DNA from 4 places in the Marinifilum fragile genome. Region 2 is predicted to be linked to each of the others. Evidence: riboswitches for the same ligand, from Rfam matches in the RefSeq annotation. Region 2 holds a riboswitch; each other region holds the start of a gene.

Region 1 (8,745 bases), 1.9 Mb from region 2:
TAATGGGACAAACACTTTTCCAGGTAAAGCAATGTTAAATATGCTGGAGCATAATGGGGTGAAGTTTGGGAAGGATATTAACGCATATACCACAAAAAATGAAACAGTTTATAATCTGAGTCGTGTTCCAACAAAGGACAGTGGTCTTGTTGATTCGTGCCTGTTGATTTTACGCGATTGGTGTGATGAGCTATCGCTTGATGAGGAAGAGATTGATGCCGAAAGAGGGGTGATATCGGAAGAATGGCGCACGCGCCATACACCTGGCTTCAGATTACAGTGGAAATTAGCACCAACCATTTATAATGGCAGTATCTATGCTTACCGTGATGTGATTGGGGAACTGGATGTGATTCAGAACTTTGACCCGGAAGAACTTAGGAAATTTTACCACGAGTGGTATCGGACGGATTTACAGGCGGTTGCTATTGTTGGAGATATTGATGTGGATGCAATGGAGCAACGTGTGATTGAGCTGTTTTCTGCTATACCTGCCATTGAGAATCCCAAAGAGCGTAAGGCTGTGATCATTCCGGATAACCAGGAACCAATGTATGTTCAGGTAACAGATAAAGAGTATAAAAACGTTAATATCAATCTGAAAATAAGGCATAAAAAAAGCAAGGATAACACCATGCAGAGTCTTCGGGACTCATATGTAAATAGCTTTTTTAATGCTTTAATGAAAGGGCGTTACAAAGAATTGGTATTAAGAGGAAAAGTACCTTTCTTATCGGCAAGTGCAGGCTATGGTCCTCTTGAAAGAGACTATAGTACTTTTGATGTGTACGCAGTTGCTAATATAGGGAAAGAGTCGGAGGCGTTTGAAGCAGCTTACACAGAGTTGCAGCGGGTTATTCAGCATGGCTTTACCAACGAAGAGTTGGAACGTTTGAAAGTCAATACTCTGGTTGCTGTCGAAAACAATTATAAAAAACGAAACGGAATTAGCTCTGATGGCTACTGTAAAGCCATTAAAAGAGCGTATTTGGAAGGTCAGGCTGTTTCTGATGCAAAGTTCAAATACCTTTTTGCCAAAGAGATTATTCCTGGTATTACGGTGGAGGAAGTATCTGCTGTGGCCTCAAAATATTTGAGTGACATCAACCGGGCTTATGTGGTGACCGGTCCCGATAAAGGGGCGGATTCTTTACCTACACAAGAGGAGATTGAAGCCATAATAGCAAAAGTGGAACAAAGCACTATTGAGCCTTATGTGGATAACACGCCTGTGGATGCTCCATTAATGAGCACCACTCCAATACCGGGTAAAGTTGTTAGTGAGAAGACTATTGACGCGTTTAAAGCCCAGGAATGGACCCTTTCAAATGGCGCTAAGGTGGTCTTTAAGCAAGTTAACAATAAGACCAATAAGGTTATCCTCAAGGCGGTCAGCAAGGGAGGAAAGTCGTTATATGATGTGAAAGATATACCATCATTCAGAGCTGCTTCAGCATTTGTATCTGGTTTTGGTATTGGTGCTCACGATCCTATCCAGTTTAAGAAGATTACTGCTGGTAAAACACCCTCGTGTGGCTTTAAGTTCGGAGAATATGAGGAATCTGTTTCAGCCAGTACGATGGTTAAGGATTTGGAAACTATGTTACAGTTAGTCTATATGCGTTTTGAAGAGCCACGCTTTGACCGTAATGCTTATGATCAACTCATGGAACGCAATTATTACAACATTAATAATAAGGTGGAAACGGCTAAAGATCTCATGAGGGATACCTTGACCATCCTTAGCAATAATGGTGATCCACGCTTGTTAGCATTTGACAAATACTACTTAGAACAGATGGATTTCGAACGTATGAAGGAGATCTATTTCGAGCGTCTATCTAATGCGGCAGATTTCACATTCTTCATTATCGGTGATGTAGATGCCGAAACACTTAAACCACTGGTGGAGGAGTATATTGGAGCCATTAATTCAACTGGTGAAGTTGAAGAGTGGGTGGATAATGGAGACTATTTTCCGAAAGGGAAACATGAGCACCGCATTTATCTGCCAATGACAGAGCCAAAAGCTACTGTTGATTTGAAGATGAGAGCTGATGCTGATTATTCAAGAGAAACAATCATTTACCACAACATATTGGGTTCTGTACTTAACCTTCGCTTTACCGAAAATATTCGTGAGAAGGAAGGAGGAACCTATGGTGTCAATGTACGTCCTACAGGCTCTCGTATTCCTGAAATGAACCTGGGATTAGAGATACGCTTTGATTGTGATCCTGCAAAGGCAGATCATTTAAAAGAGTTGGTATATAAAGAGCTAAAACAGGTTCAGAAATCAGTGCTTCAGTCCGATTTGGATAAGGTGGTTTTGAATATGAAAAAGAATAACCGCAAAGCTCTGATGAATAACAATTATTGGTTATCTGTATTGACTAAGTTTTACGAAACGGGAGAAAACAGAATGTCGCCCGAATATTTCGACAATGTGATTAATAATGTGACCACAAAAGAAATTGCTAAAGCAGCTAAGAAATTCCTAAAAAAGGCTGATATATTGGATATAATGTTTTTGCCGGAGACTAAATAAATGAAAAGCTTGCTTTAAATATAGTTGTAGTGAAAAAACAAAGAACTGAACAAGCTTACTTTTTTAATAAAGAGGCAAAGTAGGGAATGGTTATTATCAGAGAATTAATTAAACATCAGTAAAGAGGAGTTGATTTATGAGGCTATGCAATGTCATTTAAATGATGGTAATCGTAGTTCGGCTAAAAGTTAAACTAGCTCTATTTATTTTGGTGTAGTATTAAATATTAAGAATGAGAAATTTATTATTATTAGTAGTTGTTTGTTGTTTTTTTTCATGCAACAAAGAATCAATTAGAATTTCAGGTAAAATTGAGGGTGTAGGTGATTCTAAAATAGAATTAAAGCTGAATACCAAAAGCGAGAAATCAAAAACAATCTTATCGGATGTTCAACTTAAAGACGGGGCGTTTGATGCATTTATTGAAAATGTAAAACCACCTTTTAAGATGACATTGGTAGTTGATGCAGAGAAAGAATATGATATCTGGATATTTCGTTATGGGAAGTTTAATTTTGAGATAGATAAAAAAGAATTGGTTATTGTTAATAATTCTTTTGAGAATACAGAATACGATCGGATTTTAAGAAAATATCAAAAAGCTTACATGGACAGTTTAGCAGAAAAAATTAGTTGGGTGCAAACTCACAAATCCGAAGAGAATTTATGTGAAGAGGATGAAGGTAAACTGTTTAAATATCGTAAAGAAATAAAGAAGGCTGTTACTCTTCGTAAAAAATCAATTCTAAGTACTTACAGAAAAGAACCTCAAAATCCGATTGCTATGGCTTTGATATTTGATGAATTTGAAAACTTAACATCATGGCAGAAGGAAGAGTGTTTGAAAAATGCAAGTAAGTATTTTTCTGATTGTGCAGTCAATTGGCAATTGAAAAATTAAACAGATTAGAAAAAAGAGCTGGTCTCAAAAGTAGTGGAGCGTTGGGGATTTGAAAAATCTTATAGATATCTCTCCAAATATAAAATCTTTATTAGGCAGCCTCTTCATAAAGTCTGTAATGTATTGAAATATTTATTAGAAAATGATATTCTAACTAAGTTAACTGGTTATGTTTGAATAGCCATGAATGAGAGCAGAGGTAAAACGAATAATTTCCCATGCACATTTATCAATTCGTTCTCTGCTCTCAAACTCTAATAAAATTGTTGAAATTAAGAGATATATGGGTTGGGTTTAAGTCCTTCCCGAAGAGAAAGGATAAAAGCCGTTTCAGAAATGAAACGGCTTTTTTATGCAATAAACTTTCCTGCTGAAAAGCACACTTGCCAGTAAGAAAATAATATATACTTTTGCGACAGTAATGGTTCTAGTTGCATCTTCATGTGCAATAGGATTAAAAGGGAATGCAGTGAAAATCTGCAACAGTTCCCGCTGCTGTAAGTCTGGTTCCAGAGTTTTGGGATCGCGGTTTTTATACTACAGCCACTGTTCGATTTTAGATTGAATGGGAAGGCATAAAAATCAGGATAAGTCAGAAGACCTGCCATCACAACGATTAAACATTTTGCTTCCGGGACAGAAGTTTATGTTTGGGACTTATTGGTTTTAATGTTCTGAATTATTCTCGTCGTTCATAAGGATTGCAAAGTGAAGTTATTAATGTTTTAATATCTTGCTATGCAAAAGATTTATGTTGTAGCTATTATGCTACTGATTTCAGTGACTTTCGTTAATGCACAGAATGCTGTGCTAAAAGGGGTGGTAACCCAAAAAAGTAACCAACAAGCAATGCCTGGTGCTAGTGTATATTTCTCAGGCACTACTACAGGTACAGCGACAAATAACAAAGGCGAATACCAGATTAAGAATTTAGCACCAGGGGATTACGATTTGGTTGTATCCTTTTCGGGATATAGTCGTCAAAAGCAGAAAATCACCATTAAGGAAGGTGTCAATGTTCTAAATTTTACAATGATAGAATCCAAAAGTCAGTTGGGAGAAATTGTTGTAACTGGAACTGGTACCGCGCATCATTTAAAAACAGCTCCGGTTCAAACTGAATTGATTAATAAAAAAGCCATTGCAAGTGCAGGAGCTTCAGATTTTAACGAGTTGATGATGAATGTAAGTCCATCATTTGATTTTAATCCAGGAACAATGGGAGCCATGATGACCATTAATGGTTTGGGAAATGACTTTATTCTTGTGCTTGTTGATGGCAAACGTATGTATGGAGATGTTGGTGGAAATACCGATCTAAATAGAATTAATCCTGATGATGTTGAGCGTATTGAAGTATTAAAAGGTGCATCTTCTTTACTATATGGATCGGATGCTATTGCTGGTGTTGTAAATATCATTACAAAAAAATCAAAACAAAAGGTAAATGTTTCCAATACGAGTCGTATTCGCGAATATCGGACTTATCAACAAAGCAATACGGTTGATCTTAACCTGGGTAAGTTCTCATGGAATGGAAATTTTAACCACAAAAGAAGCGATGGATGGAAATTAAGTCCTTTTGAAATCAAAAAAGGACAACTGATTGAAACGGATAAAAGAGCACAATATGAGTACAACGATTTTACTTTCGCTCAAACTTTAAAATTTCGTGCCACTAGGAAATTGGAGGTTTATGCCGGAAATTCATTTTTCAAAAAGCATGTTATAAGACCTACTTCTATTTATAAATATGGTTATTTCTATACCGATAAGTCTTTTGAAGCAGGAGCCAAGTATTTATTAAATAAAAAAGATTACGTATCCGTTGACTATAACTTTGATCAGTACAGATATTATTATCGATACAATCAAGATTACAAGAGTTATAAGAAAAGTGATAAAGACATTCAGAATGATCAAAGAATGAGCAATTTTAGAATGAAATATGTAAATGTCATTTCTAAAAATAACACTCTTACTTTAGGTGCAGATTATCTGAGAGAGAAAATGGTATCTGAAGATCGTTTGGTAAACGGAAAGGCTGAGGCCAAAACAATAGCTTTATATGCTCAAGAAGAAATCAAGTTGCTTGAAAAACTTCAGTTGGTAGCAGGAACCCGTTACGTAAAGCACAATGAATTTGGTAGTGCTTTTACTCCAAAAGTATCTTTACTTTACAAGCTAGATCATTTTAATTTCCGTGGGACTTATGGATATGGATTTAAAGCTCCTACTGTAAAAGAATTGTATTACGCCTACGAAAAAGGAGGAACTCTTTATTTAGGTAATGAAGATTTGGATCCTCAGAAATCGCAATATTCTTCATTAGGTGTAGAGTTTCATAATGATTTCCTTTCGGCAAGCATTACAGGATACATCAATAATGTAGATGATTTGATCGCATATGAGACTATTGATATTGAACCTGGTGATGCAGAAAATGAAATCACAAGAAGACTCAAACATTACAATGTTGAGGAGTCGAAATCTCAAGGGATTGATTTCTTGCTGAACGCAAAATTAGGAGCGGGTTTTACGCTCGGAGGTGGATACAGCTATGTTGATGCCAATGATGAAACCACAGGTGAAAAATTGGATGGAGTTGCAGAAAATTATGGAAATGTTCGTTTGACTTACGATCGTTCATGGAAGAATTATTCGTTTAGCGCAACGATTCTGGGACGTATTCAGGATGAAAAGTCATATGATAATGGAGAAGATAATGCCAAAGGATACGATATCTGGAAGCTAACTACTAATCACAAATTTTTAAATCTAGGCTCATTCATTTTAGAAGCTCAACTTGGAGTTGATAACATTTTCGACCATGTAGATGATAGTCCTTATGGCTCTCATTACGGAACCATTAATCCTGGGCGCACATTTTTCGCTGGTATTACAATCAATTTTGCTAAATAGTTTTGAAAGGATTCAATAAATATCTCATTCAAATCCATAACATATCAGGTTCATTACTGAGCCTGATGTTTGTGGTTTGGTTCATTTCTGGAATCGTTCTGATTTTCGATGGTTTTCCTCATGCTTCTCGCAAAGATCGATTTTTGCACCTTGCCGAGTTTAAAAAGCAGGATTTTGAAGAATTGCAAGCTCCTCCAACATCCTTTAAGGGAAAAGTATCACTGGAATTGTGCGATGGCAAAGCCGTTTATCGTGTGAAATCAGGAAAAAAAGCTCAGAAAACTTATGATGCAAAAAGTTTAGAGCCAATTAATTCCTTTGATGAAGAACATGCCAAAACAATATCTGCATCATTTAATGGATATCCTGTAAAAGATTTGGAAAAAATTGGTGAATTGGATGATTGGATGCCATGGTCTTACTATAAACCTTTGCTCCCATTTTACAAGTGTAGAATGAGTGATCCAGCTCATACCGTTCTCTATGTTTCAGAAAAAACGGGTGAGATTGTACAGGAAACCAATAGAAGATCCAGGTGGAGTGCGCGATTTGGAGCAATTCCGCATTGGATTTACTTTAAAAAACTTCGCTTGGCAAAAGATTCCTGGCGATTGGTAATTATCATTCTTTCATCTTTCGGGATTTTAATGTCAATTACAGGCATTTATGCTGGTTTTGTTCGACTTCGAAAGAGAAAAGAAAAGGGAATTAGTCCATACAAGAAGTTTTGGTACAAGTGGCATCACCTAGCGGGATTCTTTTTTGGACTCTTTGTGTTTACTTTTATTTTGAGTGGATTGGTCTCTGTTACTTCAATCCCCGACTGGATGGTTGGGGTAAATTCTAAAGAGAAGGTTGACATTGAATGGAATCAAAAGTTAGAGTTATCGGGACATAAAAACACATTGCCAAGCGAAATTTTCACAGCTCTTAAAAATAAGGAAGGTGTTCGCAAAATTGAGTGGAAAACCGTTTTAAACACTCCTCAATTCAGAGTTTATTATGACGATTATCAAAAATCTGAGATTTACACTTTAGATGATGATAAAGTGATTCCGCAAAAGAAATTTAGTTTAGCGGATATCAAACAACAGTCTGAAAAGAAATTCAAGAATACTTTATTTTCTGTGGTTGAGCAGCAAAATTACGACAATTATTACTCTGGATCAGCCATGTATTATTTGCCACAAATGGCATATAAAATTGAAATTGATGATGTTGCGAAAACTTGGTTATACATTGATCCTGCGAGTGGAGAACGTGTAAAAAAATTAAATAAAAATTCTAGATTGCGTCGCTGGTTGTATCGCTTCTTCCACACATTGGATTTAGCCATACTAAAGCAATATGACACGCTCAGAAAAACTATTTTAATTCTTTTGTCTCTTGTTGGCTTAGCGGTTAGCATTACAGGATTGATGCTTTCTTTTAAATGGTTTAGGAGAAATTACAACAAACTAATTAAAACTAAAAAATTATAGCACTATGAAACGATTTTTGCTTTTAAGTGTATTTTTCTTGCTAATAATGCATGTGCAGATGGCACATGCACATAAAAAAGCAGAGGACAAAAAAGGTATTCTTTTGGTAACTTTTGGGAGTAGTTATCCTGAAACCAGGGTTGCCTTTGAGAATATTGATAAGATTGTAAAAGCCGAGTTTCCTGATGTGGAGATTCGATGGGCTTATACCTCAAAAATCATTCGAAAGATATTGAAGAAAAGAGGAGAAAATATTGATTCTCCTGCAGAAGCATTGGCTAAAATGGGTGAGGATGGATTTACTCATGTTGCGGTTCAATCTTTGCATATCATTCCAGGCGAAGAGTATGATAATTTGAAACATACCGTTGAAGTATTCAATGGAATGCCAAAAGGAATTAAAAAAGCAGAGATAGGAACACCACTGCTTTTCCTAGATCATGATCATATGCAATTGGCGGATGCTCTTCACCAACAGTTTAAAAGAAAACTGAATTCTAAAACAGCAGTTCTGTTTATGGGACATGGTTCTCATCATCAGTCAAATATTTACTATCCTGGATTTGAGTACTATTTAAAGCAAAAATCTGATCAGTATTTTGTAGGAACTGTAGAAGGTTTTCCTTTGCTGGATTCGATTCTTCCTCAGCTGAAATCAAAAGGAATTAAAAAGGTGATATTAACTCCTTTTATGTCAGTAGCTGGTGATCATGCACGAAATGATATGGCTGGAAGTGAAGAAGACAGTTGGAAAACCATTCTTGAAAAAGAGGGATTCAACACAGAAATTGATATGATTGGCTTGGCGGAATATGATGATGTTGTTGGAATTTGGGTTGAACATTTGAAAGCAATTTGTCAAGAGCTAGGAATTCGTTAAAATCTGAATCATG
Region 2 (8,745 bases):
GGATTTAAACCGGCAATCGAAGAATTGTACAATTGATCGATATTGTCTTTGTCGTTAAAATCAGGCACATCATTTCCTTCCAATGGAATCCCATCCAATACCCAAAGAGGATCTTGAGTACCATTTAATGAAGCTGTACCGCGAATACGAATTTTAGCAGGAGCACCTGGAGCACCACTTTGAACAACACTGGTAACACCAGCCAGCTGACCGGACAACATTTGATCTACATTGGCAACACCCGCCTGACGAATGTTATCAGCATTTACCTTAACAACTGCTGAGGTCACTTTTCGTTTTTCAATTTTTTGGTAACCTGTAACAATAACCTCTCCCAACTCACTGGTTGATTCACTCAATTTAATGGTTACGAAAGACTTTCCTTTAATGTCTACCACTTGAGTTTGAAAACCCAAAAAGCTACATGAGATGGTATTTAAATTTTTAGGAACTTCAAGGGTGAAATTTCCATCGAAATCAGTAATTGTTCCTAAGCTAATGTTTTCAATAATACCTTTCATCCCGGTTTCAGCTCCAATTGTTGCTTTGTCGATGAAAACCGAAGCACCAATCAGAACGTCTCCATCCTTCCCTGAAAGTACCTTTCCTTTAATCAGCTTCGTCTCTTGGGCCCAAACAAATGCTGGCAACAAGATCAAAAGCAAGGTTAGCATTCTTTTCATAAACTTTTGTTTTTTATTGGTTATTAATCTAATGGTTATTGTATATAAAAAAACAGGTAAGGAGAAGGTAAATTCTCCCAACCTGCACTAACTAATTTATAGATGTATATTAAGTGCTTCTTCAATTCGAAGAAGTAAATCCTGATAATGAAACTTTGTAGCTTCATCATTAATTGTTAATCTTTTCGAAAGCAGATCTCGTATTCTGAACAGTTCTCCACGCTTCACCGATACCACATCGGATACCCTATTGCTCGTGGCATAGAAAATATTTCTATCTGCATATTTACTTTCCATATCCTCTATTTCACTGCCCGTATCAAACATCTCCTTATTTTTCACTGCATAATCACAAAGCATTGGCATGCGATTGTGAAGTCTGCAGCCACAATGATTATGATGGTCATGAAGTGATTTCTTGGTAGTCTTTTCCATGGTTTTATTGTGGGTAATGATCAGGTTATCCACAAAATTCTTCTGCATTTGACGAGTAAAGACATCTAACTTTTGTCGCTTAATGGTTTTGGCAAAAACACCATTGTGAAAATCTCTCAGCATTTTGGTTACGGTGTAGGCATTGTTGCCATTCATCGCTTCGTTTTGCAGCATTCTTTGCAATCGCTCATCTTTAAGAATTGAAAAGAAAAGCTGAGAATTTAAATCTCTGAAAAGCGTTGTTGGAGCATACTCAATGTTTCCGATAACAGATTCTCGAATTGGATATGTTTTTTTGTAGATCTCTGCATTGGTAATCCATTCTGGATTCTTCACTACTTCTTCAATGATGTATTGAACGGCATCCTTTTGCTTGGCTTTTTCTACATGAGCATAAGCTGCTTTGTTTTCACCATAAACAGGCTGATCCAAATAGATACCACCAATATTTGCAATTACATGATTGGCATAAGTAAACCATTGTCCGATAACCCCCATCATCATCTTACCTGCCTTTTCATAGCTTACACCTTCTTCATAGGTCCATTTTTCTACTTCAGGAACAATGCGTTTCAAATTTTTTAACCCATAACGACTTGCTTTCATCGAATTGTCACCCAAGTCTTCACTTTGTGCTGATGGGTCAACAGTATTTTTGCCGCTTTGTTGAGGTCCATAATGGTACAGAGGATCATCTTCATGTTTGCGGATCATATTGCCCAATACTTGCAACTCATCCCATGGTGTATTCTTATCGATCCAACGATATGCCCATGCAATGGCATATTTGTCGTATACCCCAATTTGAGGAGTGATGTTTTTTACGCCATCCTTAGGTTGAGCTACGTAATTGAAACGTGCATAGTCCATGATAGATGGTGCAGTACCCCCCATTCTTTGGGTAAACGTTTTTGATCTTAACGAATCAACCGGGAAAGCATAGGAAGCTCCCATATTGTGCATCAATCCAAGAGTGTGACCTATTTCGTGAGAAGAAACAAAACGAATGGCATGAGCCATATGTTCATCTGTAAATTTGTTGTCTCTGGCTTTAGGATCAATGCTTCCTGTTTGAATTCTAATCCATGAATGAAGAGCGGTCATCACATTGTGCCACCAGATTACATCTGCTTCAATAATTTCACCCGAACGCGGGTCTACAACAGATGGTCCCATGGCATTCGCCTGGCTCGATGCTGCATAAGTAATCATTGAGAAACGAACATCATCACCATCAAAATCAGGATCATCCACTGGAGCATCTTTGGCTATAATTGCATTCCTGAAGCCTGCTTGTTCGAAAGCTGCTTGCCAATCCGTAATTCCATCTTTAATGGCTTGTCTCCATTGTGGCGGAGTTGACGGATCAATATAGTATACAATTGGCTTTTTAGGTTCTACCAATTCACCAGCCAAATACTTTTCTACATCCTCTTTTTTAGGTTCCAGTCTCCAACGGTTTACAAATTCGCGATTTTCAACTGCTTGCTGAGAATCCTTATAATAGAAATGCTTTGTAGTAAAGTAACCGATTCTCCGATCTGCAAAACGAGGTTTCATTGGTTCTTCAGCCAACAGTACAATATTAGAAGTCACCTCTATCGAAACGGTAATCCCTTCTGCTTTAGTGGTCAAAAGTGATTTCATGATCACATTTTCAGGAAAACTTTTAGCTGCACTAATTTTGGACAATGACTTTATGGCACTACCTGGCATTCCTAAAACACCAAACAAATCATTCAAACTCTTTTCCGATCCATCAAATACCTTGTTTACTTTAAAAACATAGGATGTAGAATCTTTTCCAATACAAGCCAAATCGAAAGCTTCTCTGATTGAAGGAATGTAATTGTCTTTTACCGATTGAGTAATCGCATCACCTTCTTTTCCCTCGTAATAAGGATGGTAAGTTTTAACCCAAATTTTCTCTTGAATGGTATCTGCTTCAAAACGAATTAATAGGTTTTGATAATTGATTCCTTTGTTCAAGCCCAATTCGTTCACCTGAGAAGGAACCTTTGAAATTTTATTCACCAAAAGAAAATCGCGTCCCATTAAAGAATCAGGAATTTCGAAATAGTAATCTTTCTTTACTCGATGAATGTTAATAACACCCAATTTTGTTTGAGCATCAGAAGTGATTACTTCTTCAAAAGCTTTTAAATCAGATTTCGATTCTTTATTTGTGGTAGAATCTACTTCTGTTTCTTTTTTCTTCTTTTTCCAAAAATTAAAGATTCCTTCTTCAGGAGAAATCGAATGAGTTTCTGATGCTATGGAATTCGCATGCATACCCCCCAGAATGCATGCTATTATCATCAGTTTCCCAATCGACTTAGTAGGTGTAATTGTATTTAAATTCATTTATAATGATTTGTTTCAAAGAGATCCAAACAATCTCCTCATATTTGTTGTTTCGCATTAATTATTGCTACTGCTATGGCAGCTCAAAGCAAGAATTCGGAACAAAAATGAATTATTTCAAACTCACAAGGAAAAAGAAAGGAGTGAATCAGAAATATTAGGGAGTGAAAGACAAAAAAAATGGTGTGAATGGATTGCAGGCAATAAAGTGTTTTGCTAAAACAGAGGCAACTTTGCAATAAAATGGTTCTGCTCTATGCCATAATATGGTTTTCTATCGCCCAAAAAAGTATACAAAGCATCAAGGTTCTTTAATCCTGTACCTGGCGAATGATTTAAATCGGTACGCGGCTGATAAGGGTTTTCAACCAAAATACAATTGTCATCAGTAATCTTTATACGAATGGTTAGTGGCTTATCGCTGGTAATAACATTGTGTTTAATGGCATTTTCAACCAATGATTGAATACTTACAGATGGTAGTTTATATTGCATTGCATCCTCAGGGATATCGTATTCCAGTATTAAATTTTCTCCAAAACGTATCCTTTGTAAAAAAACGTATTGCTTTATAAAATCCATTTCCTGTTTCAATTGAATCAAATTACTGTTATTACTGTCTAACAGATATCGGTATACCTTTGATAAACTCACAATAAATTTACGAGCCAACTTAGGCTCCCCATCCACCAAGGCATACAGTGAATTTAAGGAATTGAATAAGAAATGTGGGTTAATTTGATTTTTGATATTCTTTAACTGTGCTTTTACCTTCTCCTCTTCTTCCTCCTGTGCTTTTTTTCTCAATTGTAAAGTTTCACTGATATCCAGTTTAAAACTTGCTACACCGACAACCCTACCTTCTGAATCGGATATGGCATTGAATATCTGCTGGTAATCTATTCCATGACGTTGATATTCTACCAAGAAATGCTCTCCTCCCAATGCTCTATCCAGATACTTTTTCATTTTGATGCGAAAATCACCATAATAAGCATCCAAAATATTCTTCCCCTCTTTTATAAGTTCGTTTTCAAATTTAAGAACCTCCTCTTTATGCACCGAATTAAAACTAGTATACTGGTAATCTCTTCCCACCGAAAAAATCATAATTTGATCGGTACTCTCCATAATGGAAGATAATTTACTTACCTCGTTCATGTGTCTTCTTTCCGCTCTTCTCCTTTTAGTTGATTCATAAAGCCAACGACGCTGAGAAAAATAAAGAAAAACCATCAATAAAAGAGCCAGGACCAATCCAATTAATATGGTTGAATTTCGTGTGGCTTGCACCGTTTCTTTTACGTTGAAAAGTGGTACACTTACTGTAATTAGCCAATTGGTATTGGTTTCTCCAATAGTAACAGGTTGATATACCCTAATAACAGGTACTTGAAGAAATTGAGAATGAACTTCGCTGTGCATTTTTTTACCACTTGCCAACACCTCTCGTATCCCATCTGCATCATTCAAATGATCAATACTTTTACCAATAAAACTTTCCTCGGGATGTGATATACAGAATCCTTGTTCGGAAATAATACTTACATAGGCTCTTCCCAAATCTTCATTATCGTAAAAATGTTGCTGAAATCGATACAGATCCAGATCAGCACCCAACACCCCAATAATACGATTGCTACGTTCAACCGGAACCAGAATAGAACTTATTAAACGATCATCGGATCCCTGATAAGGGACAGATATGTTCTCATTTTTACTTTGCAGAAATTGAATCGCCAATTGATTGTGTATTAGATTCAAATCAGATTGGTAGAAAGAAGAATCTATCTGATCATTTCTTCTATTTAATGAATCAATAGGAATGTACCAAACTGCATTAATTTCGTTTCTCAACTTCAGTTTGGTGATCAGCGCATTATTAATTAGCGCGGATTCCTTCGTGTTCATATCGATAGTTTCTTCTATCGATTCGGCTAGCATTTTTGTACGCAAAATGCTTTCATCCAATTCTCTTTTTACAATCAAAAAACTATTTTGTGCTTTCGATAAAGCCAGATCCACGCTCATTTTACGGGCGGTAATGGTCATTTTATCCCCAATCAAATAAGCTACCGCACCAAATGCCAAAATGATAACCGCTCCTATAAAGATGATGGATTTGTTACGAAAATTCATTAATTCCAGATTTTTAAAAGCACAAAACTTATTAATAAGCAAATATTTACAAATATGAAATGATGTCATTTCAGAAATAGAGTACAAAAGTAATATATAGAATGAATTAGAAATGAATTTCGATAAATTTTACAAATAAGAAGCTTAAAAGGATTCAAAATTAGATAGATAACATATGATCATATAAGAATAAACAATTTACCCTCAATTAAACTGGCAATTAATACAATACCGAAAGACATTGATTAACAAAAACTTATTGCAGCAATATATATTTTCCAAATTCAAACCTGTTAATTAACATACAGCAAAAGCAATTCCCTTTATTTTATAATCAATAAAAAAGAATACATTTGCAAAGCTTTTGGTGCTCTGTTTGCATTCAGCGAATGGAGTTAAAAGGGAATCCGGTGTAAATCCGGAACAGTACCCGCTACTGTAAATCTCGTTAATATCCTATGATATTAATTCGTTCTCAACAGTCAAAATCCACTGTTCTATAGGGATGGGAAGGAGTTGAGAATCGGGAAAGTCAGGAAACCTGCCAGGAGATATTGTTTAATTATTGCTTCCGGGAAAAGAAGTTAATGATGATTTGAGTATATTTTCTGATTTCATTCATCTCACATATTCCAGGAATGCATTAGTATATTTTTACTATGCATAAGATTTTTTGCATGTTGTTAATGCAGGTAGTATGTTTCACTGCATTCTCACAAAAATTTAGCCTTAATGGCAAGGTGTACAACAAAAACACCAAAGAGGGAATCGATTTTGCTTTCGTTTACCTCGATAGTTTGAATACAACAACTACACAAAAAGATGGGCAGTATGAGTTAACCAATGTAGCAAAAGGCAAATATCATCTATGTGTTTCAGTTCTTGGATACGAAAAATTCTGTCAAGAAATTGAGTTAAGCGCTTCCCAAAGTTTCGATATTGGGCTTCAGCCAAAATCTTTTACCATCTCTCCAATAGTTGTAACTGGTACAGGAACACATTATAAAATTGATAATGTGCCTGTTCAAACCGAAATCATTACAAAAGAAGACATTGCTGATATCTCAGGGAGAAATGTAGAGGAAATCATTTCGGGTATCTCCTCCTCTATTGACTATACCACTAGTTCGATGGGTTCCAATATCAAAATTAATGGTTTGGGTAAAGATTACGTGTTGATCCTTTTGAATGGCAAACGACTAACAGGTGGGGTTGGCGGATATGCTGATTTAAATAGAATTAACTCAGCCGATATTGAGCAAATTGAGGTGGTAAAAGGTGCTTCCTCTACCCTATACGGATCCGATGCTATAGCTGGAGTGGTCAATATCATCACCAAAAAAGTAAAAGGTAAATTATCAGCAAGTAGTAGTTCTCGCCTGGGTGCTTATGGAGATTTCAAACAGCTAAATTCCTTCACATTTAGTAAAGGAAAACTATCTGGTAAAACTACTTTTAACCACAAACAAAAGGCTGGATACCAATTGAATTCTTTGAAATTTAATAACAAATGGGAATCCAATCACGATTTGCCATACCTGATTCATACCTACTACAAACCAGTAAACAAAAGTAAATCTTATACCATTAGCCAATTTTTAGAGTACGAAATGAACAAAAAGTTGAGTTTTAACATGGACTTGTCCTGGTATGAAAAGACTTTGTACTTCCCATTCAAAGCTCAAATGCACAATTACTATTACAACAACAGAGCTATTTCGCTAGGCGGAAAGTATAAATTGAAACACAAAAATTACCTGAGTTTCAATTTTGATGCAAACAACTACTTGTATTACACCGAATATCCATACAAATACAACGAAACCTATATTACCAGCACCGATGTAATCAAGAAGACCTATTATCCGGGCGATCGATTTAAAAATTCGGATGAGATAAATGTAATCTCACAAGTGAAAGGCATTTTTAATATCGACGACAAGAACAAACTAAGTTTTGGCACTGAAATTAAAGGCGAATACCTTGAAGCGGAATACAGGTTAACCACACCTAAAGTTGATGCCTATACTTACTCATTGTATGTTCAGGATGAAATAAAATTAAGTGGCAAATTAGATTTGGTTGCAGGTCTTAGAACACTATACCACGATAAAACCGGTTTCTCAGCAACCCCAAAGCTGACCATGATGTACAAAGAATCTAAATTCACTCATAGGTTCACCTACTCCAATGGCTTTAAAAGTCCTACCTTAAAAGAGTTATACTATTATTACGAAAGCAACCGTATGGGCATGTATCGCCTATACCTTGGTAATGAAAACTTGAAAGCTCAGAAATCACATTATCTTGCATTATCAACTGAATTCAAGGCTAATAAGTTTAAAACAGGATTAAACGTATATCTAAATAGAATCTACGACAAGATCGATTATAAAATTATTCCTACAACATACGATCATGCACGAAGAGGTATAGAGGAAACCAAAAAGCGTTACAATATAGATGATGCCAGAACTTTAGGAGCTGATTGGCATTTTAGTTTTCCTGTATTTTCTCGACTGTTATTCAACGGGAGTTATAGCTATGTAAGTGCAAAAAACCTAACTCAGGATATCAGATTAAATGGCATATCAGAACATAGTGCCACATGGAAGCTATCCTATAATCAAAGATGGACGAATAGCAAGCTAAACATCAACTTGTCTGGCGTTTACAAATCGGATCGTTTCTATTTGGAAGAAGATTTGGAGAGAAGCTATGCAGATGCTTACCAAGTTTGGAAACTCTCTTCGAACCTAAGCATTAACAAATGGGAGAACTATAAAATTCGAATCACTGCAGGAATCGACAATCTGTTTGATTATGTAGATGACAGACCCTACGGATCACATTATGGAACCTTAAATCCGGGAAGAACACTCTTTGTTGGATTGAATGTAAACTTTAGCAAATAACCTAATATTCCTTTAGGGATATATCAATAAGATCAAATTAACAAAAACAAAAGACAAAATGAATCTAATCAAAAGATCAGCTATCGCTTTATGCGCATTAGCAATGGTATTCACTGCATGTAGTGATGACAACAATGACGACAAGAACACTTTAGGTGACAAAGAAGGTATTCTATTGGTAACTTTTGGATCTTCATTCCCAGATCCAC
Region 3 (4,075 bases), 610 kb from region 2:
GATGCATTGCTGTTAGGAGAGAATTATGCTAGAGGAGTAGGAATATCGGTAAATAAAACCAGAATTGCGGTAATCATTAGCACGGCTTTAATCGCAGGAACATTAACTGCATTTACTGGACCGATTGCTTTTGTGGGGGTTGCGGTTCCACATATTGCTCGTTCCATTTTTAGAACAGCAAGTCATAAAGTGTTAATGCCAGCAGTAGTGCTAATTGGAGCTGCAATAATGCTAATTTGTGATATTTTTTCTCAATTGCCAGGCAATCAAAATACATTGCCTATTAATTCCGTGACAGCTTTATTTGGTGGGCCAGTAGTGATTTGGGTAATTATGAGGAGTAGAAATGTAAAAGCATCCTTTGGTGGATAATGGAACTATGAAAGAGGAGAGAGAGCATCAAAATATATTAGTTACCAAAGATCTTGCAATAGGTTACAAGCAATCGAAGAAAGATACTTTGTGTTTGCTATCTGATATTAACCTAACGATTCGGAAGGGAGAAATGGTTTGTTTGCTTGGCCCCAATGGAGCAGGTAAATCTACTTTAATGAGAACCATTGCCGGAATACAAGCCCCACTGGATGGTCGCACTTTGGTTGAAGGTATTCCCATTCGAGATAGAAACTTTAAAGAAATTGCACAACTTCTTAGTATTGTTCTTACAGAAAGGATTAATGTTGGCAATCTTACGGTATATCATATCGTTTCTTTGGGGCGTCATCCGTATACTTCCTGGATGGGAAAATTATCTGATGCTGATAATGATAAAATAAAATGGGCTCTCGAACAGGTTGGATTACTGCATTACGCGAATCACTATATCAATCAATTGAGTGATGGTGAGCGTCAGAGGGTAATGATTGCAAAAGCTTTGGCACAAGATACTCCATTAATCATGTTGGATGAACCTACAGCGCATCTCGATCTACCGAACCGTGTTGAAATTATGCGTTTGCTGCATCGTTTGGCAAGAGAAACCAATAAAGCCATTTTGATGTCTACTCATGAATTGGATTTGGCTTTACAAGCAGCCGATTTAATTTGGTTAATGGCAAGAAATCAACCAATAAAAGTGGGCGCTCCTGAAGATTTGGTATTGAATAGAAGCATTGAAGATACCTTTCAGAATAAATCTTTCAATTTCGATAGAAAGACAGGTAATTTTATTATGAATTACCAGAAAAAACAAACCATACAACTTTTGGGTAATGATGTGATGGGATTTTGGACGCAGCGAGCCTTGTCTCGAGAAGGATATCAGGTTACCTGTGAGCAAGTAGGAGACTGTTGTGTGAAATTACTGGAAGATACTATGAAATGGGAGATCCATCAGAATGAAAGTGTTACTTGTTGTAACAGTATTCAAGAGTTAATTGCCTACCTAAAAAAAACTTTACACACGAGTTAATTCAGATGTAAAAAGATGTTGAATAAACGATCTTTTTAGGAAAGTTGTAGAGAAAATTTGTATACATTTGCGCTGCATTTGGTTTTTTACTTCTCTATTATCAGAAGTAGAAATGAAAAGGGAATCCGGTGAAAATCCGGAACTATACCCGTAGCTGTAAGTTCTAATATAGCTTTTTGAAATACTCCTTGCCACTGTTCCATATTGTTTAGGAATGGGAAGGCCTCAAAAAGTAGAACAAGTCAGAAGACCTGCCACTGCAAACATTTAAGTCATTGCTTTCGGGAAAAAGAGCAAGCGAACGAAAAAGTAATCAATAACTAAATAGGGATTTTTCTGCCATAACTGGTCCTTTACGGTATATTGTGAAATTTCTTTTAAGCTCCCTGTCTGCATTGCATTAGTTAATCTTATTTTCATTTTATTCTTTAAAAACATGAAAAGAACATTTTTAACTGCTTTTGCATTGCTGTCATTATTTAACGCTGTAGTAAAAGCTGATGAAGTGCCAAATTCAACTGATGACAAAAAGGTTGTAAAGCATTTGAATTTAGAGGAAGTTGAAATTAATGCTTCCAGAGTGAATGCCAAACTTAAGGATTTACCGCAAAAAATTGAGGTGATTACTCAAAGAATGATTGAAGCCTCACCAGCCGTTGATGTGGCGGGTTTATTAAAACGATCAGCATCGATTGATATTTTGCAATACCCAGGTGTACAGGCAACGGTTAGTATGCGTGGTTTTACTCCTTCGCCAAGTGTAAAGTATACAGTGATTTTGGTAGATGGAAAACCAGCAGGTACTGAAAATATAGCAAGTATTAATTTGCAGAATGTAGAAAGAGTAGAAATATTGAAAGGTCCTTTTTCTGCCCAATATGGATCGGCAGCTATGGCTGGTGTTGTAAATATTGTGACCAAAAATAGTACCGGTGAGTTAGGCGGAAGAATTGATGCTGAATATGGAAGCTTTAAAACTTCTAAGTTAAATGCAGCATTAGGTGGTTCTGTTTCTGAAATGATAGATTTTGATTTGGGATTTTCATTCAATAATCAAGGGAAAGATTACAAAACGGGTAGTCACAACTTGTATGATGAGAAGTATGCAAAATCTATTTTGGATGAAAGTTCATATGGAGAAAGAATGGTGAATACACAATTCACTACCTATAATTTAAATACTCGATTAGGAATTACCCTCGCAGAGGATTGGAAGATTAACCTGAACGGCGGATACTACAGAGGTGATGACATTGAAACTCCTGGTAATTTCTGGCATACCGAAGGAATGGACTCTAAAGATATTGAACGCTTTACAACGGGTTTTGATGTAGTGGGGAAAATCAAAAATCATAACATCATGTTTTCACCATTCTATTCAAACGAGGAGAATAAAACGATTGATGTGGGTTCTGATGGATACGGTGATTTTGAAAGTGTTTATAAAAACTATGGATTCCAATTGACAGATTCCTACCAAATAGGAAAACACAACCTTGCCTTTGGTTTGGATAATAAAACCGAAAAATACGAAAGTACCAACTTCGATACCAGTGGAAATATTGAAGCTCCTTACCAACCAGATTATAAAAACATTGCTACAGGGCTCTATGCACAATTGCAATTCAAATTATTAAACGACAAGTTGAATTTGATGCTTGGAGCAAGAGGAGATCATATCAAGTTTAAACTGGAAGCTGATGATTTGTTAGGAAACACAAAGAAAAATGAGGACTACTCGGTTTTTACTAAAAATATTGGTGTAAAATATAATTTAATTGGTGACTTATCAGCACACGCAAGTTGGGGTGATGCTTTTTTGGCACCTAAGGCATATCAAGTAGCAGGGGAATACACCAGAGGTTCTTCAAAAACAGTAGGAAACCCGGATTTGGATCCTGAAAAATCAAATACAACAGACTTTGGTTTGGCTTATAATAATTACAGAAAAGGTGTCAATTTCGACCTTACTTATTTCAATACGCATCACAAAGATAAAATCATCAGAAGTTCCTTGCCTGATTACAGTACAACCTATATTAATGCGCAAAGTGCAGATATGGATGGATTGGAACTAAGCGCTTCTTATGATTTTGGTGCATTAAAAGACTATGATTATTCCTTGCGATTGTATTTAAATTATACTCATTTGATTGATGCAACAGTAAAGTATACTGATGCGCAAGGTAATCCGCTGGAAGGCGAAATGAGGTTTGTTCGAGATAACACCGCTTCATTTGGTGTTGAGTACGATAATCTTAAAGGATTTTCGACAAGATTGAATGGAAGATATATTGGTCACAGATACGAGAATAACTACATGTACTTGGCTGATTATTCCAATTGGCCAAATATTACCAAAGAGCCAATTGTTTTTAATGGGAAAGAGGTGCGTCCTGATTTAGTGAATGAAGAATTGTTGCGTCACCCGGTTTCTTATGTTTTTGATTATTCGGCCAGCTATTCTTTTAACGAGAACTATACTGTTGGATTTTCAATTTCAAATTTACTAGATGAAAATTATACTGAGAAAGATGGATATAATATGCCAGGTAGAGCATTTATGGCAAAATTCTCATATCAGTTTTAAGATTTAATATTTACGCCAAAACAAAGGGAGTCTATCTTAATAGATTCCCTTTTTAGTATAAGTGAATATTTTGT
Region 4 (8,745 bases), 620 kb from region 2:
TTCCGCTAAAGAAAAATAATAAAGCAACCGTCGCTACAGCAGGAATTACTTTTTTGGACAATCTTTTTTCGGAACGATTTTCTAACCATTGATAAAGAATTGGCAATACAATTAATGTCAATAGAGTAGAGGTTAAAAGTCCTCCAATAACTACCGTAGCCAATGGTCTTTGCACTTCTGCTCCTGCCGAGGTGGAAATTGCCATTGGTAAGAAACCCAATACATCTGTGGATGCTGTTAATAGAATCGGACGAATTCTTCTTCTTGTTCCTTGTAGAATTCTATCCTTTATATTTGTGATACCTTCTTCTTTTAATTCATTTAAGCTACTGATTAATACTAAGCCATTAAGAACTGCAACACCAAATAGTACGATGAATCCTACACCTGCCGAGATGCTGAAAGGCATGTCGCGTAACCAAAGAGAGTAGATGCCCCCAATGGCTGCAAAGGGAATTGCCATATAAATCATTACCGATTGCTTCATCGATTTGAGTGCGAAAAAGATCAATAGGAAAATTAAGCCCAGTGCAATTGGAATCACTACCTGTAATCTTTTCGATGCTCTTTCCAGGTTCTCAAATGCACCCCCGTAACGGATGTAATATCCTGCCGGAAGATCTAGGTTTTGATCTAATTTTTCCTGAATTTCTTCAACCAGAGATTTTATATCTCTGCCTCGAACGTTAATCCCAACATAGGTTCTTCTTGCAGTATTCTCTCTTGAAATTTGCATAGGACCACCTTCATAGTTAATGTCAGCAACTTCGCGCAGTGGAATTTGAGATCCGTTTGAAAGTGTTATATATAATTCACGAATATCATTAATGTTGGTTCTGTTTTTTTGATTTAAACGAACAACCAAATCAAATCTTTTTTCACCTTCGAAGATGATGCCTGCAGTCCCACCTGCAAAGGCCGAGGATACCAATTGATTTAATTGTACAACGCTCAATCCATAACGAGCTAACATATCACTCTTATAGTTTACAGTTATTTGCGGAAGACCAGCTGTAGCTTCAACCTTCATATCGGCCACTCCATCGGTACCTGCTATTATTTTTCCAATTTCTTCTGCTTTTGTGGCCAAAATATCTAAATCTTCACCAAATAATTTGATGGCAATATCCTCACGAACTCCTGTTAACAATTCGTTAAAACGCATTTCGATTGGTTGGGTAAATTCGTAGTTCACACCAGGAATGGTATGTACCGTTGCCTTCATTTTTTCGATCAGTTCATCTTTGTTTTCTGCTGAAGTCCATTCATCTTGTGGTTTTAAAAGAACAAATACATCAGCAATATCCATTGGCATCGGATCGGTTGGAACTTCAGCTACACCAATTCTACTGGCAATGGTTGTAATTTCAGGATAAGTTTCTTTTAAAAGTTTTTCAATTCTTGTTGTGGTAGCTACTGTTTCCGATAGGGAAGATCCTGGTTTTAAAATTGCATGAAAAGCCAGATCTCCTTCATCCAATTGAGGAATAAACTCTCCCCCCATTCGCGAAAATAAAACGATTGAAGAGATCAGTATGGCAATTGAACCTATCAGTACTATTTTGCCTCTGCGTAGTGCTGCAGCTAGAATTGGTTCAAAGAAATTTTCAATCCCTTTCACAATCTTATCACCAAACCCGGGTTTATCACTCTTCGATTTTTTAAGAAAAATTGAAGAAATCATTGGAACGTAAGTCAAACATAGAATCATAGCTCCAATTAATGCAAAAGCGAATGTTTGAGCCATAGGGCGGAACATCTTACCTTCCACACCCTCTAGAGCCAGGATAGGAATGAATACAATAAGGATAATGAATTGACCAAAGAATGCAGAGTTCATCATTTTCGATGAGGATTTTTGGGTCAGATCATTCATTTCATCAGATGAAGGTTTTTTGAGTTGTCTTGAGAGATAAAAGACGATACTTTCTACAATAATTACAGCACCATCTACAATAATACCAAAGTCAATTGCTCCTAAACTCATGAGGTTGGCCCAAACACCGAAGATATTCATCATGATAAAGGCAAACAGCAACGAGAGAGGGATGGTAGAAGCAACGATTAATCCACCTCTCCAGTTTCCAAGCAGAATTACTAGAATAAAAATTACAATCAATCCACCTTCAATAAGATTGCCTGAAACGGTTGAAGTTGTTTTTTCTATCAGTTTACTTCTATCCAAAAGGGGTTCTATGCTAACTCCTTCCGGAAGTGATTTTTGAATTTGAGCAATTCTCTCCTTTACATCGGTAATTACATCATTTGAATTTCCATCTTTAATCATCATGATGATACCTCCAACTGCTTCTTTGCCATTTTTTGTAAAAGCTCCGTAGCGAACTGCCGATCCGAAACGAACTTCAGCAATATCTTTTACTAAAATTGGAGTGTTGTTTTGTACTGAAACTACAATGTTTTCAATATCAGATTTGGTGCGTAGGATTCCTTCTCCGCGAATAAAGTTTGCCTTGTGATCTTTTTCGATATAAGCACCACCTGTATTTTCATTATTATCTTTTAGTGCATCGAAAACTTGAGCTAAACTAAGTTGGTTAGCAAGCAAGCGATTTGGATCTATGGCTACCTCATATTGTTTCTGATTACCCCCCATACTATTGATCTCTACTACACCTGGAACCATAGCCATTTGTCTACGAACAATCCAATCTTGAATGCTACGCAAATCAGTTGGAGAATATTTACTTTCAAATTTTGGATCTACTTCAAGTGTATATTGGTAGATTTCACCTAAACCTGTAGAGATTGGTCCCATAAAAGGCGTTCCAAATCCTTCTGGAATTTGCTCTGCCACTTCGCCTAATTTTTCGCTAACTACCTGGCGTGGAAGGTAAGTTCCTTTATCATCATCGAAAACTACAGTAACAACTGAGAGCCCAAATCTGGAAACTGAGCGAATTTCATTTACTCCTGGAAGGTTTGACATGGCAAGTTCAACAGGATAAGTTACGAATTGCTCAATATCCGTAGTGCCTAAATTAGGAGCAGTTGTAATTACTTGTACTTGATTATTTGTTATATCTGGTACTGCATCTAAAGGTACCTTTTTCATAGACCATAAACCTGCAGCAATTAGTGCAAGAGTAAAAAGTCCTATTATCAGTTTGTTCTGAATAGAATACGAAATTATTTTATCTATCATATTATTTTGTTTAAGTCGGACAATTAATTAAAGTCAGTTCAATTGTGAGTTAACCGAGATGTATAACATTGTGAAAGAATGTAAACTGTCAAGCTGCAGCAAGAGCAGGAGTACACTCGTCTAGTTCACAACATGAACTGACATAAAAGATTGATTCGAAAAATCGAAGTCAGACTTAAACAATAGGAGGGTGGAAACAATCAGGGTGATAGTTTTCCACAAAGTCTTTTTGGAAATTATATTGTTCGGATACTGTTTCCTGAGTAGAAAGGTCAATTGTTGTAAAGTTTACTTTGACCATTAATTGGCAGCAGGTACATGCGCAGAATGGGGAACAGGTATCAATATGATTTTCATTCATGTGATCACTTCCATCAACCAACTCATAGTTTGATTTGTCTTGAGTGAATGCATGGGCATCGTTACAAGGAACTACTGTTAGAAGCAGTGCATAAAGTGATAATATGAAGGTAAACCATTTCATGAGCTAACAAAAGTAGAAGAAAATTGTAAAGTTTTATGTCCTTGAATTTTTTTTAACAGTTTTTTAAGAAACCTTAACAGTTTTCTGTGTCTTAAGAAGAAAGTGAAATGATGGGTAAGAAGGAATGATGTTTTTTTGGGAGTAGCTTGCTTATCCGTTGATCAGTTATGTAATGGGATAGTTGGTTTTTCCGGAAGTGTAAACATCCTAAAATATTGGACAAAAAATAAGTGTATCTCTAACATGAATGGGATACACTTATTAAAAATTTGTGATTCATTGGAATCATCTGGTCACACAACCCACATTGGTCATTATTTTCTGAAGGCATAATTGTATTCTTTGTTGTTTGAAACTAAACGTACTTTGTACTCTCCTTCAGGTAATGCAGTAACATTAAACTTCTTTGAAAAAGTTGGAGCTGATGTATATGATTCTTCGAATACTTCATTTCCTAATTCATCAGTAATTGAAAGGTTGAAAGTCGTATTTTCAAAAGAAAGGTAGCTCACGAACAAGTCGTTGTCTTTAGATCTGAATAAAGTTTTTTCAGCAAGTTCTTTAGCGTCTGTAACTTTAAGTTTTTTTCCTTCAATAACGAACTCTTTTTCAACATTTTCATCTGCACCACTTAGTACAATTTTATAAATACCATCTTCCAAATAAGAAAAGTCAAATAGTTTCTGATCTGTAGTAGCGCTATTTACTTTTTTAGAGTAGTATAGGTTTCCTTCTCTATCGTAGATCTTCATTTTTAAAACCGATTCAGTAGGGTTGATGATAGAAACGATAGACAAATCTGTGTCCAAATACTGATTGATTTTGATGTTACCGGTGGCAAAAGCTGAACTTGCGCCTAAGAATAGTAATGCTCCCAAAACAATTCCTTTAAGATTTACATTTTTTGTTTTCATACAAATAAAATTTAATAATTAAATGTTAATAAAATCAGCTCTTGATATTTCTCTTATGCTGACATTGTAAATCTATGTATTATTCGTAGAAATGATCTAAATAAAATCCTCGAAAAGTGGAGAAATAACAAAAAAATGAACTTATAACGGTTGCGGAAACTCCCGAAATTGTTTGCGTTACACAGATTTAATAAAGAATTTTGTCATTATTAACATGATTTGACCATTTTGCATGTTTATGATAACGTTTACGGAATTTTCGAAAAAGAGGCAAAACGTCATTTTTTAGCTTGAGCTCATAAAAAAGTGATAGAAAAACCTGCTTCGAAAATGCTCATTTGAATCATTAAAATTGCAATCTCGATTCTTTTTGAAAAATTTTATTCTGTGCTAATATGCACTCACAGATTAATATATTTTACCAATCGTTTTGATTGCTTATTGGTATTGAACTATTTTTGGTGCAAAATTTTTAGACAATGAGCTACCAAAACTTAATTGACTTTTCAGTTCATCCTTCTGATGTGGATCGATTCGATAACAAATGGGAGGGATTAAAAGAATATATCAATACAAAAGAATTAGATGGTGTGGAGTTACTAATAGGGTACGATCATCCATCTGATGAAATCCCAAAGGAAGTAGTAAAATCAATTCATTTGCCGTTTTGGGTAACCTGGTTGGATGTTTGGCGAAAAGGAGAGGAAGCTGCAAAATATTATTTCCCGGATGTAAATAATGATTACTTGCAATTTTGTTGTGGAGGAAGAAATGCTTCCGAAATGGTGCAAACGCAAAAGAAGTTGTGGGAGAATGCTAGCCTGTTTAATCCGGCCCATGCAGTTATTCATGCTGCCCATGTTGAGTTGGATCATGCCTTTTCACGTGATTTTACTTATAAGAATACCGAAGTGAGTTCCAACTTGGCAGAGATGCTAAACCGTACGGCACAGGAATTCACCGATGGAGAACCTCCGGTTACTTTGGCTATAGAAAATTTGTGGTGGCCAGGTTTGGATCTGCTATTTCCAGCAGAGGTTGATGATTTTGCAGGAAGGTTAGAGTTCAGCAATTGGAATGTTTTGTTGGATACAGGGCATTTAATGAATACCAATCCCGCTCTGCGTTGTGAGGATGAGGCCATCGATTTTGTTTTGGATAGAATATCAAGATTGTCAAAAGATGTACAAGCCAAAATTAAAAGTTTGCACCTGAATTGCAGTTTGTCGGGAGAGTATCAGTTGAAACAGATACAAAATGGTTTTCCTCAGGATTGGGAAAAACTTACTCATCGCGAAAAATATTCGGCAGCTCGTAAGCATGTTTTGCAAATCGATCAGCATTTGCCTTTTCAATCAGAACGAGTAAAGGAAATCATTGCGGAAGTGCAACCGGAGATTGTAGTTCATGAATTCATTACAAAAGATATGGATGAATTTACAGAGAAACTAGAAGTGCAGCGAAATAATTTAATGTAGGGACACGCATTGCGTGTCCTTTTTTATATCATCTATTTTATACGTTTCCATGTATTATATATGCATCCCGAATAATCTTTTCCTGGAGCAGCCAATTCGAATCCTTCTTTAAATGTGTTTTCGTCCACGATCTCAAAAGTGATTCTTGCCCTAAATCCCTTTGGAACATTTTCTATGGCTTCTGTTTCAAAAACAAATACACCTTCTTTCGAATTATCTAACACAAATTGATTTACATAGCCTTCGATATTAAATTGTCGATAGATGATTTTCTTACGAAATCCATCGAAGCTGATGTATCCTTTATCGATATGTAACTCACCTTCAGGATATTTTTCGCTAGGGTCAAACTTGGTTTCTACATTTAATGTAATATATCGACCATTCATTTCTGTAGTAAAAGATTGCTTTCCAATTCCTTTTCCTGCTTTGCCGGTTGTCTCACTTTTCCAATTACCCATAAAATACTCCAGGCAAGAGAAATGTTCTGGTAGTTTTTGATCTTGTGCCATCCCAATAAGTGGGATGAAAAGCAATGCGAATAGTAGTTTTTTCATACTTGTTGATTTGTATAATTTAGAATGAGAAAGATACCATTTTATTTAATTTCGTTGAGCTATAGTTTGTTTAATTAATTGACATTGCTGGTAATTCTCCGTAAATTCTTGTTTATTTTAAAATAAGGAGGATTTAATAATGGAGTTATCACTTTACGAAAGATTAGGCGGAAGCGATGGGATTACAAAAATTGCTAGTGATACTGTTGACCTACATCTTAAAAATGCCGCAATTGCACCACGCTTTTCCAAGAGCGACATTCCAAGTTTAAAAAAAGGTGCGGCTAACTTTTTCATCATGGGAACAGGTGGCCCAAGTGTATATGAAGGAAAAGATATGTTATCAACTCACAAGGGAATGAATATTAGTGATGTTGAGTTTAATGCAGTTCTTGATGATATATTGCAGGCACTTGAAATGAATGATGTTGGGCAAAAGGAAAAAGAAGAAGTTCTTTTTGTTTTGTATGGTATGAAGAAAGATATTGTGGCAATGTAATACCATATTGAATGTGTTTTTATAAAGAGATTAGATCCGCCTTGGTTTGATCTCTTTTTTTATGAATTCAAGTAATTCCAATTGTTCTAAAACTTATTTTTATTTCCAAAATATTGCATAGCTTTGCAGCAATTGGGTTTCTTGTTTCAAGAATGAAAAGGGAATTTGGTGAAAATCCAAAGCTGTCCCCGCAGCCGTAATACTTTCCTAAGATAGTTAAGTCGGAATACCTGCCTAATTAATGAAACTATTTCGTGACTTCGGGGAACTGAGTAACGGGAGTATAATTTTAAGAATTGTATTTTCTTATCATCCTTCCCCACAATAATTTGTGGAAGAAATGAACTTATTAAAAACGATCGGCCTAAACTTGTTACTTCTGACTGTTTTAGGTTTTGTTGCATGTCAATCAGGAGAGCAAAAAAAGAAGACTTCACAGAATTCAGAATCAGATATTGCTGATAAGGCTTTTTATCATCAAACAAAACTGAAGTATGCAAAGGGATTCGAAATCAATATTCTTGATAATAATTTGAAGGAATTGATTGTTTGGGATCCTTGGAACGAAGGCAAGGTTTTTCAGAAGTATTACCTTAAAAATAGAGGAGATCAATTTGAAGGAAAACTTCCTGATGATGGTTTGATGGTAGAGGTTCCTGTTAAAAGTATTGCGGCACTTTCCAGCACACAAATCGGAATTTTGAAATTCTTGGGCGTAGAGGATAAAATTGTAGCCGTTTCTTTACGTGATAGAATCTACGATGAGGAAATAGACAAGAGAGCTAAGGCTGGTAAAATTCAGGCAGTAGGTCATTCTGAAAGCTTAAATTTCGAAAAGATTGTTGAAATTGATCCAGATTTGGTAATGGTGGCTGGGTTTATGAAGATTACCGATAGAGAAACTAAATTAATGCAAGCTGGATTGCCTGTTGCGTATAATATCGAATGGATGGAATCTTCGCCTTTGGCTCGTGCCGAATGGGCCAAGTTTATCGCTGCCTTTTTTAATAAAGAAGCTGAGGCAGAGAAACATTTCGATGAGGTTGAAAAAAGATACATTGATTTAAAATCAATTGTAACTACCGTTAAAAATAAGCCTACAATTCTTTCAGGATATAATTTTAAAGGCACATGGTATATGCCGGGAGGGCAATCTTATTTGGCTCAATTCCTTAGAGATGGGAAGGCAGATTATTGCTGGTTTTCGGATAGTACGAGCGGGAGTATGCCTTTAAGTTTTGAAACTGTGTTTGATAAACAACATGATGCCGATATTTGGTTTGGTCCTGGACAATGCAAAACAATAAAAGATCTGGAGAATCTGGATGATAGGTATACTTTGTTTGAGTCTTACAAAACAAAGCAAGTATACTGTTATACCAAAAGAATGAAGGAGAGTGGTGCTAATGACTGGTTTGAATCTGGAGTCATTCAGCCTGATGTGGTATTTAAGGACATTATTAAAATTTTACATCCAGACTTGTTGCCGGATTATGAATTGCATTTTTATCAGAAATTGAATTAACAGAACTATGGTTTCTCAGAAAGGTAAAATTGTATCTATTTTATTTGGCGGTTTAAGCCTTATCATCATCACTTTATTGTTGCTAGATCTAATTTTTGGATCGGTAAATATTCCTTTTGAAAAGG

Evidence for each region. Region 2 has a riboswitch for cobalamin ahead of ACKPCA_RS06050 (TonB-dependent receptor). Riboswitches for the same ligand answer to the same signal wherever they lie in the genome.
Region 1: linked by a shared signal. The riboswitch ahead of ACKPCA_RS13650 (TonB-dependent receptor) and the one ahead of ACKPCA_RS06050 (TonB-dependent receptor) in region 2 are both predicted to bind cobalamin.
Region 3: linked by a shared signal. The riboswitch ahead of ACKPCA_RS08550 (TonB-dependent receptor plug domain-containing protein) and the one ahead of ACKPCA_RS06050 (TonB-dependent receptor) in region 2 are both predicted to bind cobalamin.
Region 4: linked by a shared signal. The riboswitch ahead of ACKPCA_RS08565 (ABC transporter substrate-binding protein) and the one ahead of ACKPCA_RS06050 (TonB-dependent receptor) in region 2 are both predicted to bind cobalamin.

Annotation. Positions count from the first base shown of each region.
Region 1 is NZ_OY781962.1:3,418,497-3,427,241, reverse strand. It holds gene ACKPCA_RS13660 (M16 family metallopeptidase) at 1-2,548, shown strand, start outside; gene ACKPCA_RS13655 (DUF4369 domain-containing protein) at 2,781-3,449, shown strand; cobalamin riboswitch at 3,855-4,072, shown strand; gene ACKPCA_RS13650 (TonB-dependent receptor) at 4,188-6,371, shown strand; gene ACKPCA_RS13645 (PepSY domain-containing protein) at 6,374-7,852, shown strand; gene ACKPCA_RS13640 (sirohydrochlorin cobaltochelatase) at 7,857-8,732, shown strand; gene ACKPCA_RS13635 (ABC transporter substrate-binding protein) at 8,743-8,745, shown strand, end outside.
Region 2 is NZ_OY781962.1:1,542,832-1,551,576, forward strand. It holds gene ACKPCA_RS06035 (SusC/RagA family TonB-linked outer membrane protein) at 1-683, opposite strand, end outside; gene ACKPCA_RS06040 (zinc-dependent metalloprotease) at 780-3,482, opposite strand; gene ACKPCA_RS06045 (histidine kinase) at 3,699-5,621, opposite strand; cobalamin riboswitch at 5,970-6,184, shown strand; gene ACKPCA_RS06050 (TonB-dependent receptor) at 6,281-8,536, shown strand; gene ACKPCA_RS06055 (sirohydrochlorin cobaltochelatase) at 8,595-8,745, shown strand, end outside.
Region 3 is NZ_OY781962.1:2,156,451-2,160,525, reverse strand. It holds gene ACKPCA_RS08560 (iron ABC transporter permease) at 1-372, shown strand, start outside; gene ACKPCA_RS08555 (ABC transporter ATP-binding protein) at 365-1,411, shown strand; cobalamin riboswitch at 1,474-1,684, shown strand; gene ACKPCA_RS08550 (TonB-dependent receptor plug domain-containing protein) at 1,848-4,001, shown strand.
Region 4 is NZ_OY781962.1:2,161,089-2,169,833, reverse strand. It holds gene ACKPCA_RS08595 (CusA/CzcA family heavy metal efflux RND transporter) at 1-3,163, opposite strand, end outside; gene ACKPCA_RS08590 (DUF6660 family protein) at 3,339-3,647, opposite strand; gene ACKPCA_RS08585 (hypothetical protein) at 3,962-4,561, opposite strand; gene ACKPCA_RS08580 (apurinic/apyrimidinic endonuclease family protein) at 5,041-6,039, shown strand; gene ACKPCA_RS08575 (hypothetical protein) at 6,072-6,596, opposite strand; gene ACKPCA_RS08570 (group I truncated hemoglobin) at 6,736-7,095, shown strand; cobalamin riboswitch at 7,213-7,347, shown strand; gene ACKPCA_RS08565 (ABC transporter substrate-binding protein) at 7,436-8,620, shown strand; gene ACKPCA_RS08560 (iron ABC transporter permease) at 8,628-8,745, shown strand, end outside.